Regions from separate parts of the Paenibacillus hebaui genome, predicted to be linked through region 1. Evidence: riboswitches for the same ligand, from Rfam matches in the RefSeq annotation. Region 1 holds a riboswitch; each other region holds the start of a gene.
What was found. A riboswitch is a leader RNA that binds a small molecule or an ion and turns the genes downstream of it on or off. The one in region 1 is predicted to bind cyclic di-AMP.
Positions count from the first base shown of each region.

Region 2: another riboswitch for cyclic di-AMP. It lies ahead of ACR32F_RS00530 (C40 family peptidase); the one in region 1 lies ahead of ACR32F_RS17905 (3D domain-containing protein).
Region 3: another riboswitch for cyclic di-AMP. It lies ahead of ACR32F_RS00155 (ubiquitin-like domain-containing protein); the one in region 1 lies ahead of ACR32F_RS17905 (3D domain-containing protein).
Region 4: another riboswitch for cyclic di-AMP. It lies ahead of ACR32F_RS06915 (hypothetical protein); the one in region 1 lies ahead of ACR32F_RS17905 (3D domain-containing protein).

Region 1 covers NZ_CP196836.1:4,053,481-4,056,604, reverse strand. The annotation lists gene ACR32F_RS17915 (ABC transporter substrate-binding protein/permease) at 1-28, shown strand, start outside; gene ACR32F_RS17910 (amino acid ABC transporter ATP-binding protein) at 15-737, shown strand; cyclic di-AMP (ydaO/yuaA leader) riboswitch at 1,006-1,205, shown strand; gene ACR32F_RS17905 (3D domain-containing protein) at 1,208-1,885, shown strand; gene ACR32F_RS17900 (polysaccharide deacetylase family protein) at 2,097-2,888, opposite strand; gene ACR32F_RS17895 (hypothetical protein) at 3,043-3,124, shown strand, end outside.
Region 2 covers NZ_CP196836.1:110,311-113,434, reverse strand. The annotation lists gene ACR32F_RS00540 (M1 family metallopeptidase) at 1-494, shown strand, start outside; gene ACR32F_RS00535 (hypothetical protein) at 505-1,347, shown strand; cyclic di-AMP (ydaO/yuaA leader) riboswitch at 1,600-1,737, shown strand; gene ACR32F_RS00530 (C40 family peptidase) at 1,741-2,211, shown strand; gene ACR32F_RS00525 (GNAT family N-acetyltransferase) at 2,605-3,099, shown strand.
Region 3 covers NZ_CP196836.1:32,193-35,316, forward strand. The annotation lists gene ACR32F_RS00150 (TatD family hydrolase) at 1-692, shown strand, start outside; cyclic di-AMP (ydaO/yuaA leader) riboswitch at 934-1,186, shown strand; gene ACR32F_RS00155 (ubiquitin-like domain-containing protein) at 1,459-2,643, shown strand; gene rnmV (ribonuclease M5) at 2,799-3,124, shown strand, end outside.
Region 4 covers NZ_CP196836.1:1,566,964-1,570,087, forward strand. The annotation lists gene ACR32F_RS06900 (urease accessory protein UreF) at 1-24, opposite strand, end outside; tRNA gene ACR32F_RS06905 (tRNA-Leu) at 387-469, shown strand; gene ACR32F_RS06910 (glutathione peroxidase) at 641-1,117, opposite strand; cyclic di-AMP (ydaO/yuaA leader) riboswitch at 1,487-1,663, shown strand; gene ACR32F_RS06915 (hypothetical protein) at 1,780-2,178, shown strand; gene ACR32F_RS06920 (HAD family hydrolase) at 2,339-3,022, shown strand.

The DNA.
Region 1 (3,124 bases):
GAAGTTGAGTGCAAGTGATAGACGTTAGACAATTACACAAATCTTATGGAAACAACGATGTGCTTAAGGGCATTAACGTTACAATCGGCAAAGGCGAGGTTGTTGTGGTCATCGGTCCATCTGGATCGGGAAAAAGTACCTTCCTGCGCTGTCTGAATCTGCTGGAGCAGCCTACTTCAGGTGAAATTGATTTCGAAGGCGTGTCGATCACGGACCCGAAACACAATATTAATGCAACGCGTGAAAAAATGGGGATGGTGTTCCAACATTTCAATCTGTTCCCGCACAAAACGGTGCAGCAGAACATCACGATTGCTCCTATTAAAGTGAAAAAACAATCGTCACAGGAAGCGGACCAAATTGCAGCGGACCTGCTAAAAACGGTTGGCTTATCTGATAAAAAGGATACATTCCCGAATCAACTGTCTGGTGGACAGAAGCAGCGCATCGCCATTGCACGGGCACTTGCCATGCAACCACATGTAATGCTGTTTGATGAACCTACCTCGGCGCTGGACCCTGAGATGGTCGGGGAAGTGCTCGATGTCATGAAACGGCTTGCTGAAGGCGGTATGACGATGGTTATCGTAACGCATGAGATGGGTTTTGCTCGTGAAGTGGGTGACCGTATCTTGTTCATGGATGGCGGAGTTATTGTTGAAGAGGGAACACCGGCAGAAGTGTTTGGTCAACCCAAACATGCACGTACACGTGACTTCCTTGCCAAAGTGCTTTAATTAATTTGTTACGATTACTCATGCCATTTTGGTATATGCATTGCTTGAGATAGTATCAAAAAAGAGCCTTTACTGACTTCAAGTCGGTAAGGCTCTTTTTTATGGGTAGCATAAGAATGAATTTACATAAAAAGTAACGTTTTTGTTACCGATATTAATCATTTTTTATAGACAATTTCTTGAAAAACCTTTATTTAATCCACATGGATTAAACGCTGTACACGTATTTGGTAACATTTACTACAACTATAGGTTACAATATTGTGATATATTGTTCCTGCCGAAACTTTCAGAGTGGGAAGTGTGGAGGATGTAACGATGCAGATTGTGCAGGGGAAGATCTATAGCACGCTGCTTGGGGTGAATTAGGTCGTACATAACGTATGGAATGTGATTTAGTACCTATAGGGTGGGTCTCCTCTATCCGAATCCGACAACTAACTTCGCAGGCATAATGAGGGAGGAAGACCATGATTAACAAGAAACGTATAGCCAAAACAGCAACAGCATTGCTGACCGCAGTAATGCTCATTCAAGCCGTTCCGGCTCACGCAGATTCAGTTCATGTGGCCAAAGAAGGGGATACCTTCTACACCTTATCGAAGACATATGGAGTAGCACTTAACACACTTATAAAAGCTAATAATGACATTTCGCCTTACAACATTTATGGTGGTGTAAAAATTACGATTCCTGGCAAAGCAAACACGGTATCTGCAGCTGCTGCGGCTCCTGAGGCTAAATCACAGGCCAAAACAGTCACGACAGCAAGTCTGGATGTCAACGCAGATAACAAGGTCGTTCAAGCCTGGGGGAAAACGTTCGATTACAGCAAGGCAGTGGATGTGAAAGCAACGGCATACTCTGCAGATGCATCCGAAAACGGGGGATGGGGTGCGGTGGATTACTTCGGTAATGCACTAGAATTGGGCACGATCGCAGTAGATCCATCTGTAATTCCACTGGGTACTAAAGTGCTGGTGACAGGTCATAGTCATCCCGGACTGCCGAAACAGGCATTTGTAGCCACAGCACGTGATGTGGGAGGCGCTATCAAAGGCCATCGGATTGATATCTTTATCCCTGGAAGTAAACAGTCTGTGAGCACATTTGGCTTCCAGAATGTAGAGTTGTATATTTTGAAATAACACAGAGATAGGTCTTGCATCCATCCAAGAAAAAAAAGGTGTCCATCGGTCACGGTTAAAGTGATTGACGGACACCTTTTTTATACCCGATGGCAGCGAAGCTGAAAGAGCCGAAGGACGCAGTAGAATCTGAACGAGTGATGTTATTATCCGTCAGTACACACCTGCTTCTAGTGCTGATCCATGCGAGGATACCCGTAAAGGAAGCTTTCTAATTCTTGCCCTTTGGCAGCCCCAACATTTCGTCCAAGGTTACCAGATCATACCCGTGGTTACGCAACTCCTCAATGATTTCAGGAAGTGCCTCAATTGTACCGCTCAGATTCGATCCCACACCGCCTCCTGCATGTTGCAGAACGATTGAACCGGGTTTCACGGCGGATAGGATGTTTTCTTTCACCTTGTCTTTGGAAAGACCTTTCCAATCTAGTGAATCAACGTTCCAGTTCACAATGCTGTAATGTTGTCTGGCAGCCCATTGCAGCTGTTGTTCATTAATGTCCCCATAGGGTGGGCGAATCATCTTGGGCGTGTAACCTGTTAGATTGCGAATGATATCTCCTGTATGTAGGATTTGTTTACGAAATGCATTCATGGTCAGCTTGCTGAACTCGGGATGATTATAACTGTGATTGCCTACGATATGTCCTTCCTTCACCATGCGTTTCACCAGATCCGGGTGTTTCTCTGCACGGCTTCCCACAATGAAAAAAGTAGCTCTTACCTTATATTTCTTCAAAATATCCAGAACCTGCGGGGTGAACCGTGGATCAGGGACATCATCAAACGTCAGTGCGACCTGTTTCGTAGAGGGACCATTGGTTTTGAATGTATCAGCATATTTTTGTCGGAGCTGTCCAAGTGTCAGCTGTTCTTCTTGTGAAGAATTGGAATTCGAAGCGGGTTCACTTTGCAGGCTTGAAGCAGCCCATAACAAAGCAGGAGAATAACTCCCTCCAAGAAGAATAATTATGACCGATAACATAATGAGGCGTACACGCATGATAGCGGCCTCCTTTTCCCAGTTTGCGTTCTCTATGGTATGCCCGAAGAATCCAACGAATATGCGTGCTGTGAGATGTTTCATTGCTCATTTTTTCAATCCCAGCGATAATTCCACCATAGATATCATATATAAAAAAGGATAGGTGGATTAGATGAATACATATGACTTGAAATCCGTTCGTTTGCAGGTAATTGAAGCTGGAGAAGATAAGGTTTTTCTGGTGACTGGAGGAA
Region 2 (3,124 bases), 3.3 Mb from region 1:
TCTCTACCTATGTGAAGAAATATCGTTTCAAACATCCCACTTCCGCCGATTTCCAAAAGGTCGTGGAGCAAGTGACCCGCACATCCTGGTCCGATTATTTTGATCAATATGTGTATGGCAGCGGCATGACTGACTTTGCAGTGGAGAAGATTACGGTTACTCCTACCCATAAGGACAGCCAAACATTGTACGAGTCATCGGTCACGTTGGTGAAAAAAGGCAGTGATTACACGAAGGTGCCTGTTCGCATTGTTTTTGAAGATGGGCATATCCTTACCAAAGAATGGGACGGTAGCGAGAAGCGCATTACCTACAAATTGACACATACTTCTCCCGTTTCCTGGGCTATGACAGATCCATTATATACCATCGTGTTAGAGAATCGTCATATAAACAATTTTCTAAAAGCCGGACTGGATGAACCAACCCAATCTCGTTGGAGCATGAGCGCAACCAAAATTATAGAAGCCATATTCGGAAGTCTGTCATGGTGAGGTGGAGACAGTGAAAGCGAAAATACGTGAAGGCTGGTTTCTCGTTCGTCAGCATATGTTCATTGCAGCACTTATATTTCTCTATCAATTAATATGGGGGTATTTCCTCTATAGAATGGTAAAGTCGGCTGTTGTTCCGCTTCTCCTGCGTTATCCTGACCCTGATGCCGGGGAGCTGAGTACCCTTTTATTCAAAATGGAAAGCCAACTCAGCCTGTCAACGAATCCCGAGGTACATCGCTATCTGTGGATTCTAGGGGCCATGCTGCTGCTTCGCATGCTGATCAGCCCCCTGATTCAGGCGGGATTGTTGTACTCACTCCAACACTTTAATCATACAGAAGAACGAATTCCTTTTGTTCGTGGTATCCAAAATCTATGGAAACCGATGCTCCTGCTGCACGCTATCCGAACATTATTGTTGCTACTGCCGGCCTACTGGCTTGTACCAAAACTCTATTCCATCTTTATGGATGGTTTTCATTCCCTCCAGCTACTCTTGCCTGGTATCCCTTACGTTGCTGGGTGGATCGTATACGGGTGGGTGATCCATCATGCCCTGCTCTACATGCAGTTTGGTGTCTCGGCCCCTGACGGAGAAGGTGGAGTGCGTGGTACGTTTCAGGCACTATGGATCGCATTACGTCATGTCTTCACTCTAATCGGTATTGCTATGCTTCTAGGTGGACTTCACCTGCTGGTCTTTGGTGCGTTTACTTCAGCTTCATGGTTAGTAACTGGCTTAACTGGTCTTATACTACAACAAACGTATCCACTTGCCAGATGCCTACTGAGCCTATGGAAAATATGTGCTCATTTCCGGTTATGGCAGTCTAAGTCGGTCAAAGGTTAACATGAACGGTTAAAAAATGGTTACCATTCTATGTAAAGTTACGTTCATTAAACGCTGCTATACAAGCAAACCTCGACCTTTCCCCGTCAAAGGTCGAGGTTTTTTTTGCTAATTTTGTTGCTAAACGTTGCCAAAGCAGCACACCTCTGTTACAATAATCGCAGTGAGTTTTTAGTAACAACTTTGTAATCTTTACATTCATATTTGTAACTACTTAAAATTTAATCGTCATTTCTTGATTTCGCAGGTGCATAACTAGCATAGCCAAATTCCTGGCACCTGGGAAGCGGGGGAACCAGTTATGGGTGAATTGATCTTGCAACAGAGGGATCATAGGGGACCTTCAACCGAATCCTTAAGCTAACCTCGCAGGCATTGGAAGGGGTATATCTCTTGTTAAAAAAGAAATTAACCGCAGCTGTACTTAGTATAACATTCGCACTATCGCTTGGTGCAGGTAGCGCATTCGCAGATTCAAAGATGGACCAAGTAATCGATTCAGCTAAGGGTACTACATATAAAAGCGGAGGAACAACGCTTGACGGTTTTGACTGCTCTGGGTTCACACGGTATGTATTTGACAAGCTGGGCATTGATTTGGCACGCCAATCCAGTTCCCAATTTGACATGGGCGACTCCGTGTCTCGTATGGAAATGAGACCGGGTGATTTGGTATTCTTCAACACAACAGGCAAAGGAGTCTCGCATGTAGGGATCTTCGTAGGAGATGGGAAGTTCGCACACTCTTCTTCTTCCAAAGGGGTTACGATCAGTGCTTTGAGTGAGAACTACTGGGCTAACCGCTATGTTGGCGCTAAACGGATTATGAGCACGGACGCATATGAATCAGTAGCCCTCGACTAGGGGTAAGCTGAGTAACATCATGCTGTAACCAATAACTATACTGTAACGAAGCATAACAGCACCGCCCGGTACATTCTTCGCAGGAATGTATCCGGCGGTTTTTTTGTGCTTCCATTCCTGATCAACTACATCAATTATGCTATAAACACCACTGCACTTGATCAGTCATTTGGTGCTTTATCGTCCGTGCCCTTATGATATTTTTACCCATCCTACTATAATATAAACGGAATTAACGGAACTTTTGTTTCACTTTTTTTCACTGAAATGAAAACTTGCCAAATGAATGCCTCTTTTGTAGAGTAAAAACAGGTCTAGCTATGGAATGACATATCGGATGAACGAATATAGATCATGAACAGCCTGTTCACAATGAGAGGAGCGTACAGTTGTATGGATGAAGCCCCTGTGACGTTTCACGTTGTGCCCATGCAAGAAGAACATGCGGAGCAAATCTGCAATTGGCAGTATGATCCGCCTTATAATATGTATAACTGGCTACCCTGGGAGCAAATGAAGGCACTCGAAGTTGAATTTGGGGATGCCCGGCTGCGGGATGAACAATATGCCGTGGTACTGGGAGAAGATCATCAGATCTGCGGATTCGCTCAGTATTTTCCACTGGGAGGTGTGACCCGCATTGGACTTGGCATGCATCCCGAACGCTGTGGTCATGGTCAGGGGGCGGCTTTTGTATCGGCTATTGTGAAGGAAGCCATTCGCCGGAATCCTGCGGACGAAATTGATCTGGAAGTGTTAACCTGGAATGATCGGGCCATTCGTGTTTATCACAATGCTGGATTTGTCACACAGGATACATACGAACGACAAACACCGAGTGGGCTACAATGTTTTTACTGCATGGTCTATGAAGGTCCACGCGCATAAAATGGGCCATGAAATCGCCGAAAAG
Region 3 (3,124 bases), 3.2 Mb from region 1:
TGGATGCAGGGATTGGCCGTATGATCAATGTTGGCTTTAACCGGGAGACCATTCCATCCACGATGAAGCTGGCTGAGACCTATGATTTTATATACGCAGCTGTAGGTTGGCACCCGGTAGATGCGATCACGATGCAGGAGGGCGATCTGGAATGGATTGCATCTTTATGCAAGCATGAAAAAGTGGTTGCCATCGGTGAGATTGGATTGGATTATCATTGGGATACTTCGCCGAAGGAAGTGCAGCACCGCGTATTACGACAACAAATTGCTCTGGCTCGTGAAGTGAATATGCCTATTGTGATCCATAATCGGGATGCGCACGAGGATATTGTTAAGATTTTGCGTGAAGAGAAGGCGGGCGAGGTAGGCGGAGTTATGCATTCGTTCTCTGGGAGCTGGGAAACGGCGAAAATGTGCCTGGATCTGGGCTTTCATCTGTCCTTTGGTGGGCCAATCACGTTCAAAAATGCAAAGCAGCCCAAGGAGGTACTTGAGAAGGTCCCTATGGATCGGTTTTTTCTCGAAACGGACTCTCCTTATTTGACACCTCATCCTTATCGTGGCAAACGAAATGAGACAGCGCATGTACGTCTGGTTGCGGCAGCAGCTGCGGAAATTAAAGGTATTTCCTTAGAGGAAATTGCTGCAATAACAACCAAAAATGCCATGGAACGATTTGGGATTCGTTAAGATATCGAGTAAATCAGGTGAAAAAGGGAGTTAAGCGGAGTTAATTTGCTCTTTGATCCAAATAAATCAAGAATATTACAATATTTTAACCAAATATTCAGAAAAACGTACTTGATCGATGCTTTACAACATGCATCAAAACAGGATATCATCTTTTCAGTGAATTGTTGCGCGGAAAATTGGACAGATGTTCGGGGGATGAACAAAGGGACACTTTCCGATGAAACAACATTACTTTCATGAATCAGTCTCGCTGAGTCTCCGTTAACGGAGAGCGGGGGAACCAATAGGGCTTAAACATCGGTGGAAGTAACCGATGCGCAACATTCGCTGACCCAAAACAGCGAATGGATCTGCGAAGCCGTATTTGATTTCTTCTTTGGGTCTCGGGGTGAATTCAAGGGCGTCCGCCATGAGCGGATGACCTGAGATAGGGCGGCTCTCTTTCGCCCGAACCCGACAGCTAACCTCGCAAGCGGAAAAAGAGAGGCAACCTCGTGCATGAATTTCCGATATTCAAAATCATTCGGAAGCCACGAAAGAGTTCCTCTTAAACTCTTTCTTTGGCTTTTTTGTTTTTGAATAAAAGAAAGACAGTCATCATACGGTAAGTATTCAGGACGATGACATCATGTTGCGAAGATTGGTTCATGGTGCAGAACCGGTTATGTTAGTCTAACCTGTGTTCTGTAGAAAATTTGGTATAGTCACGTCAAAGACATCATGCATTACTTTAGACGGCGAGGCTATGAAGGAGGACGGAGAAGTGGGCACATTCCAACCAGAAGAGACCCATGAGTCACGATCATCCAGTAAGTCTTTCGCGTTGCGGTGGAAGCATGAGAACTTGCGTCAAATGGCATTGATCGCGATTTTCTCAATTGCGCTTACAATCATGATCTTGTTAGTCGTTTACGGTCAGGCCGGGAAGCAAATTTCACTGGTTATTGATGGCAAAGCTCAAGCGGTAGAGACTCGTACAGGAATGCTTCAAGAAATGTTGGAGGAGCAGTCAATCACAGTCAGCCCTCACGATCAGGTATCCATGCCCTTGAACGGGGCCATTGCAGATGGAGACCGCATCGTTATTGAGCGGGCCGTTCCAGTTAATATTACGGCAGACGGAAACACCAAGACTCTGTATACAACCGATTCATCGGTCCAAGATGCGATTCAAAAATCAGGTATTCAGATTGCAAGTAAAGATAAAGTGTATCCTGCACTTGGGACCAACATTAAAGCGGACATGAAAATCCGTGTAGTGCGTGTAACAAAGCGTACAGTAGATGTGAAACAGCCGGTTGCTTATAAAGTGATCAAAACGGCTGACCCTAGCTTGTACAAAGGCGACAATCGCGTCGTTGTCAGTGGTAAAGAAGGCACCATTGTACAGCATATTGAAAAGGTGTTCCAAGATGGAGAATTGGTCTCCAAAAAAATGGTTGGCAAATCGGTTGCTAATAATCGAGTTGATAAAGTGATCGCTGTTGGCACCAAGGCTAAACCAGTCGTGAAAGAACCGAAGATTCAGACGGTATCGGCTAAAACATCTACAACCAAAAAAGCAACGACAACGAACTCGAAGAAAACATCTGCCTCGGGCAGCAAAGTAGTTAACGTATCGGGGACTTCTTTTAAATACTCCAAAGTCCTTAAGAACGTATCCATGACTGCCTACTCTTCCGAAGAGCCTGGCATTGGTACTAAAACAGCTTCCGGTACTCGTGTAACGGAAGGGCGCACCATTGCGGTTGATCCTAAAATCATTCCAATTGGCTGGTGGGTCTATATCGAAGGCCTTGGCTTCCGTCGTGCGGAAGACACAGGTGGTGCGATTAAAGGCCACAAAATTGATGTGTATTATGATAGTGTAAAGCATGCCCTGAATTTCGGACGTAAGAAAGGCAAGACGGTTTATGTAATCGGTCCGGTGAAGCCGGAAGCGAACTAATTTCGTTTTACTTTGAAATGGGAATGCTATAAAATAGTTGCATGATTGATTCATGCGGAATATGCGGCGGAGGGGTCTGAATGCAGTCTCCCCCGCCGTTTGGCAGAGAAGAGGATATTCCTCTTCTTTTTGCGTTAGAAAGGAAGAAATGGAACATGATAAAAGAAGTCATCGTGGTGGAAGGACGTGACGACACCGTAGCCATTCGTCGCGCGGTCCAGGCAGATACAATCGAGACAGGTGGATCTGCAATCAACCAGCGCATTCTGAAGCGGATTGCGCTCGCTCAAGAGAGACGTGGTGTCATTATACTGACAGACCCGGATCATGCCGGCGAACGCATTCGTAAAATTATTGCCAATAAAGTCCCAGGCTGCAAGCACGCCTTCATTCCGGAAGCCGATGCAACGCGCAAAGGGGACATTGGGATCGAGAACGCCTCACCGGAGGCGATTCGGCATGCTCTGGCGCGCGTACATAC
Region 4 (3,124 bases), 2.5 Mb from region 1:
GAGCAGCTTATTCCCACGGTTCACAATCTTTCGCCTCCTACATTCGTTAAATGTTATGTTAAATAACATTTGTACTCCTGTTTAGTTTGTTTTATGTGTGTAAATCCGAATTATATGTTATATATAATCACACAAATATCTGATTTTTGTCAATAGTTCTCTGGTATTTAAAGTAAAATAGTTTTTGTGTTATTATATATGACTTGATGAGTAGTTTTTAAAGGTGAAATGAGATCCAATGTAATGATATGCATTTGATAGGATAAAATGACGAGAATATCCGTTTTATGAAGAAAAAACGAACGTTAAAATGACATTTGAAAAAATACTTTACTTTTAAATATGAACCGGGTATAATCAATTCTGTTGCCGATTATTTACGACATGCGGTCGTGGTGGAATGGCAGACACGCTACCTTGAGGGGGTAGTGGGCGTATGCCCGTGGAGGTTCGAGTCCTCTCGCCCGCATCATAATGAATGATAAGAAGAAGCTTCCCATATTGGGTGGCTTCTTTTTTTTATTGTACGGATAGGCAGATCCGCAAACGAAAAAGGTCATCCGTTTGCCCAGGTTGAATTGTTGTTCTCCACGGGTTCGGATGACCTTATTATGTTATTTATTGCATTTATGCCAATGGCTTATTTAAGCAAATCCTTAATGTCCGCCTCAATCTTGTCAGGTGTTGTTTTGGGTGCATAACGTTTCAGAACACGTCCGTTCTGATCGACAAGGAATTTGGTGAAATTCCACTTAATTGCTTTGGAGCCGAGCACACCAGGAGCCTCTTTGCTGAGATGCTGGAAGAGAGGGTGCGCGCTCGAACCATTCACATCGATTTTCTCAAACATCGGGAAGCTAACACCATAGTTCATCTGGCAGAACTCAGCAATATCGTCGGAAGAGCCTTTTTCCTGTGCAAACTGATTGCTTGGAAAACCGAGAACTTCAAAAGGGGAGTCCTTAAACTTGTCTTGCAGCTCTTGCAGACCTTTGAATTGGGGTGTGAGGCCGCATTGGCTTGCTGTATTCACGATAAGCAGTACTTTGTCACGATATTCAGACATTTCAACTTCCTGACCGCGAAGGGTGTTTACTTTGTATTCATAGACTGACATGAGAATCGCCTCCTATTATGTGTTCTTCTATTACCTATTATATTGATTGCAATTAAATAATGCAAAATTAATATCGTCTTTTATGCTCATTTAGGGCATGTATTGTATAAACTGTGAATGATATTCCTCATGATTTTTGAAAAAAAGAGAATTAGAGAGATTTGAAGACTTGCATGTAGTATAAATACGATGTAAGCGTTATTATTGGCATGGAATGGTGAAAATCCGCCGATTCGGTGATCTGTGAAGACTTTACACCGATTGGGCGCGGGTGTATGATTCATATCGTAATTTCAATTTAAATTAAATTTTTTACATGAAAAACGAAACAAACGATAATATCGCTCTGATTAATCATAATAAGGAACGATGTTTTAATCGCTGAGTTTCCATTCATTTCATGGGTGGGAAACGGGGGAACCAACAGGATGCGCTGTTCACGACAGTAGGCATCCATGGGGTGAATTTTCCGGTGACAGCCGGAAATAGGGCGACTCTCGCGCCCGAATCCGTCAGCTAACCTCGTAAGCGTTAAAGGGAGAGGCAACAAGCCGTACGCTGGTTCATGGCGTTTTTCGCTATGAATTATTTAAGAAGCGTCCGGGAGGCCTTGGTCCCCCACGCTTCTTTTTTGTTGTCTTTTCACGCTAAGGGAGGAACGAATGATGGATAAAGAGATGATCTTAGTGACTGCTCCAAATGAGGCAGGCCGTAAATTTATCAAGCTGCTGATGTACAAAAAAATGCCGTTTGCCGTTCTGACCAACAGTGCAGGGGAAGAACGGAGGCTTCGGAGAATTGGAGTGGAGCATGTCATTCGCATGAATACGGCTGCAGCTCAGAAATGGTTTCTGCCGCAGGGCAGCGTCGGCAACGTTTTTATTTTTGAGAACAGTCTAAACCTGACCTGTCGGTATTTACAGATCTGTCGCTCATGGACTTCCAAGTCTCTATGTGTTATTACAGAGCAAAGCCATCCTAAAGGAATCTACCGAGGTATGGGAGCAGACCGAATTGTTTATTCTTTAAATGGTGAGGTTGGGTTCTTGCTTAATGGTTAATGCGCTCGCTTGTGATTGATCCGGTGTCAGCTGCCTGTTATAATTGTAATTATAAATAAACGGAATTCTGAGGAGACTCATGCATGATGGTGAGTCTTCTTTTTTATGATTCAGGCAATGGAAGAGATCGTTTTCCTGTGGCTCACAAGGAGGAATAGGCGTGCCGGATGTACATGGGTTAAAGTGGTTGTTCTTTGATGTAGGGGATACGCTGGTGGATGAATGGGAGCCAGTGGATGATATTATCGGGCAGTTTGTTCGCGAGGCTTGTGCGTTAGGATATTCGGTGAAAATAGAGACGGTACGAGAGCTGTTTGCTTTGTGTTACCGAAATTATGAGCAGTGGCCGATGAAAGTAGCCATTCGCACATGGATCAGTGATGCCGAACATCGGGAGCGGATTCAGGAAAGATTGAAGTTTCGCAAGGAACTTGAACGTCCCTTTGCGTCTGCCGACGTTGTTCTCCAGACCTTGTCGGAGCATTATAAGATTGGCATCATTGCCAATCAGAGTCCGGGGACAGAAGATCGGCTGGAGAGCTACGGGTTGCGCAGATATGTGGATGTGCTCGCCTGTTCGGCTGAAGAAGGAGTGTCCAAGCCTGATCCTGAGCTGTATGCTGTAGCGCTGAAACAGGCAGGATGTAAACCCGAGGAAGCGGTAATGATCGGCGACCGGATTGATAATGACATCATGCCTGCGAAGAAGCTGGGGATGCACACGATACGGATTTTACAGGGGTATGGCAGATTCCAGCCAGAGCGTGATGATGAGGAGCGTCCAGACTGGACGATTGAATCACTGGAGCAGCTTCTGCCTCTGTTGGTCATAGATCGGGATTAGGAAACTGAAAATATATAGTAGCAATTATTCTATCATGGTAAAGTTGCTGCACAGCAGTATAAAAGGCTGATCGTCTCAAGAGATACGTGACTTGAGACGATC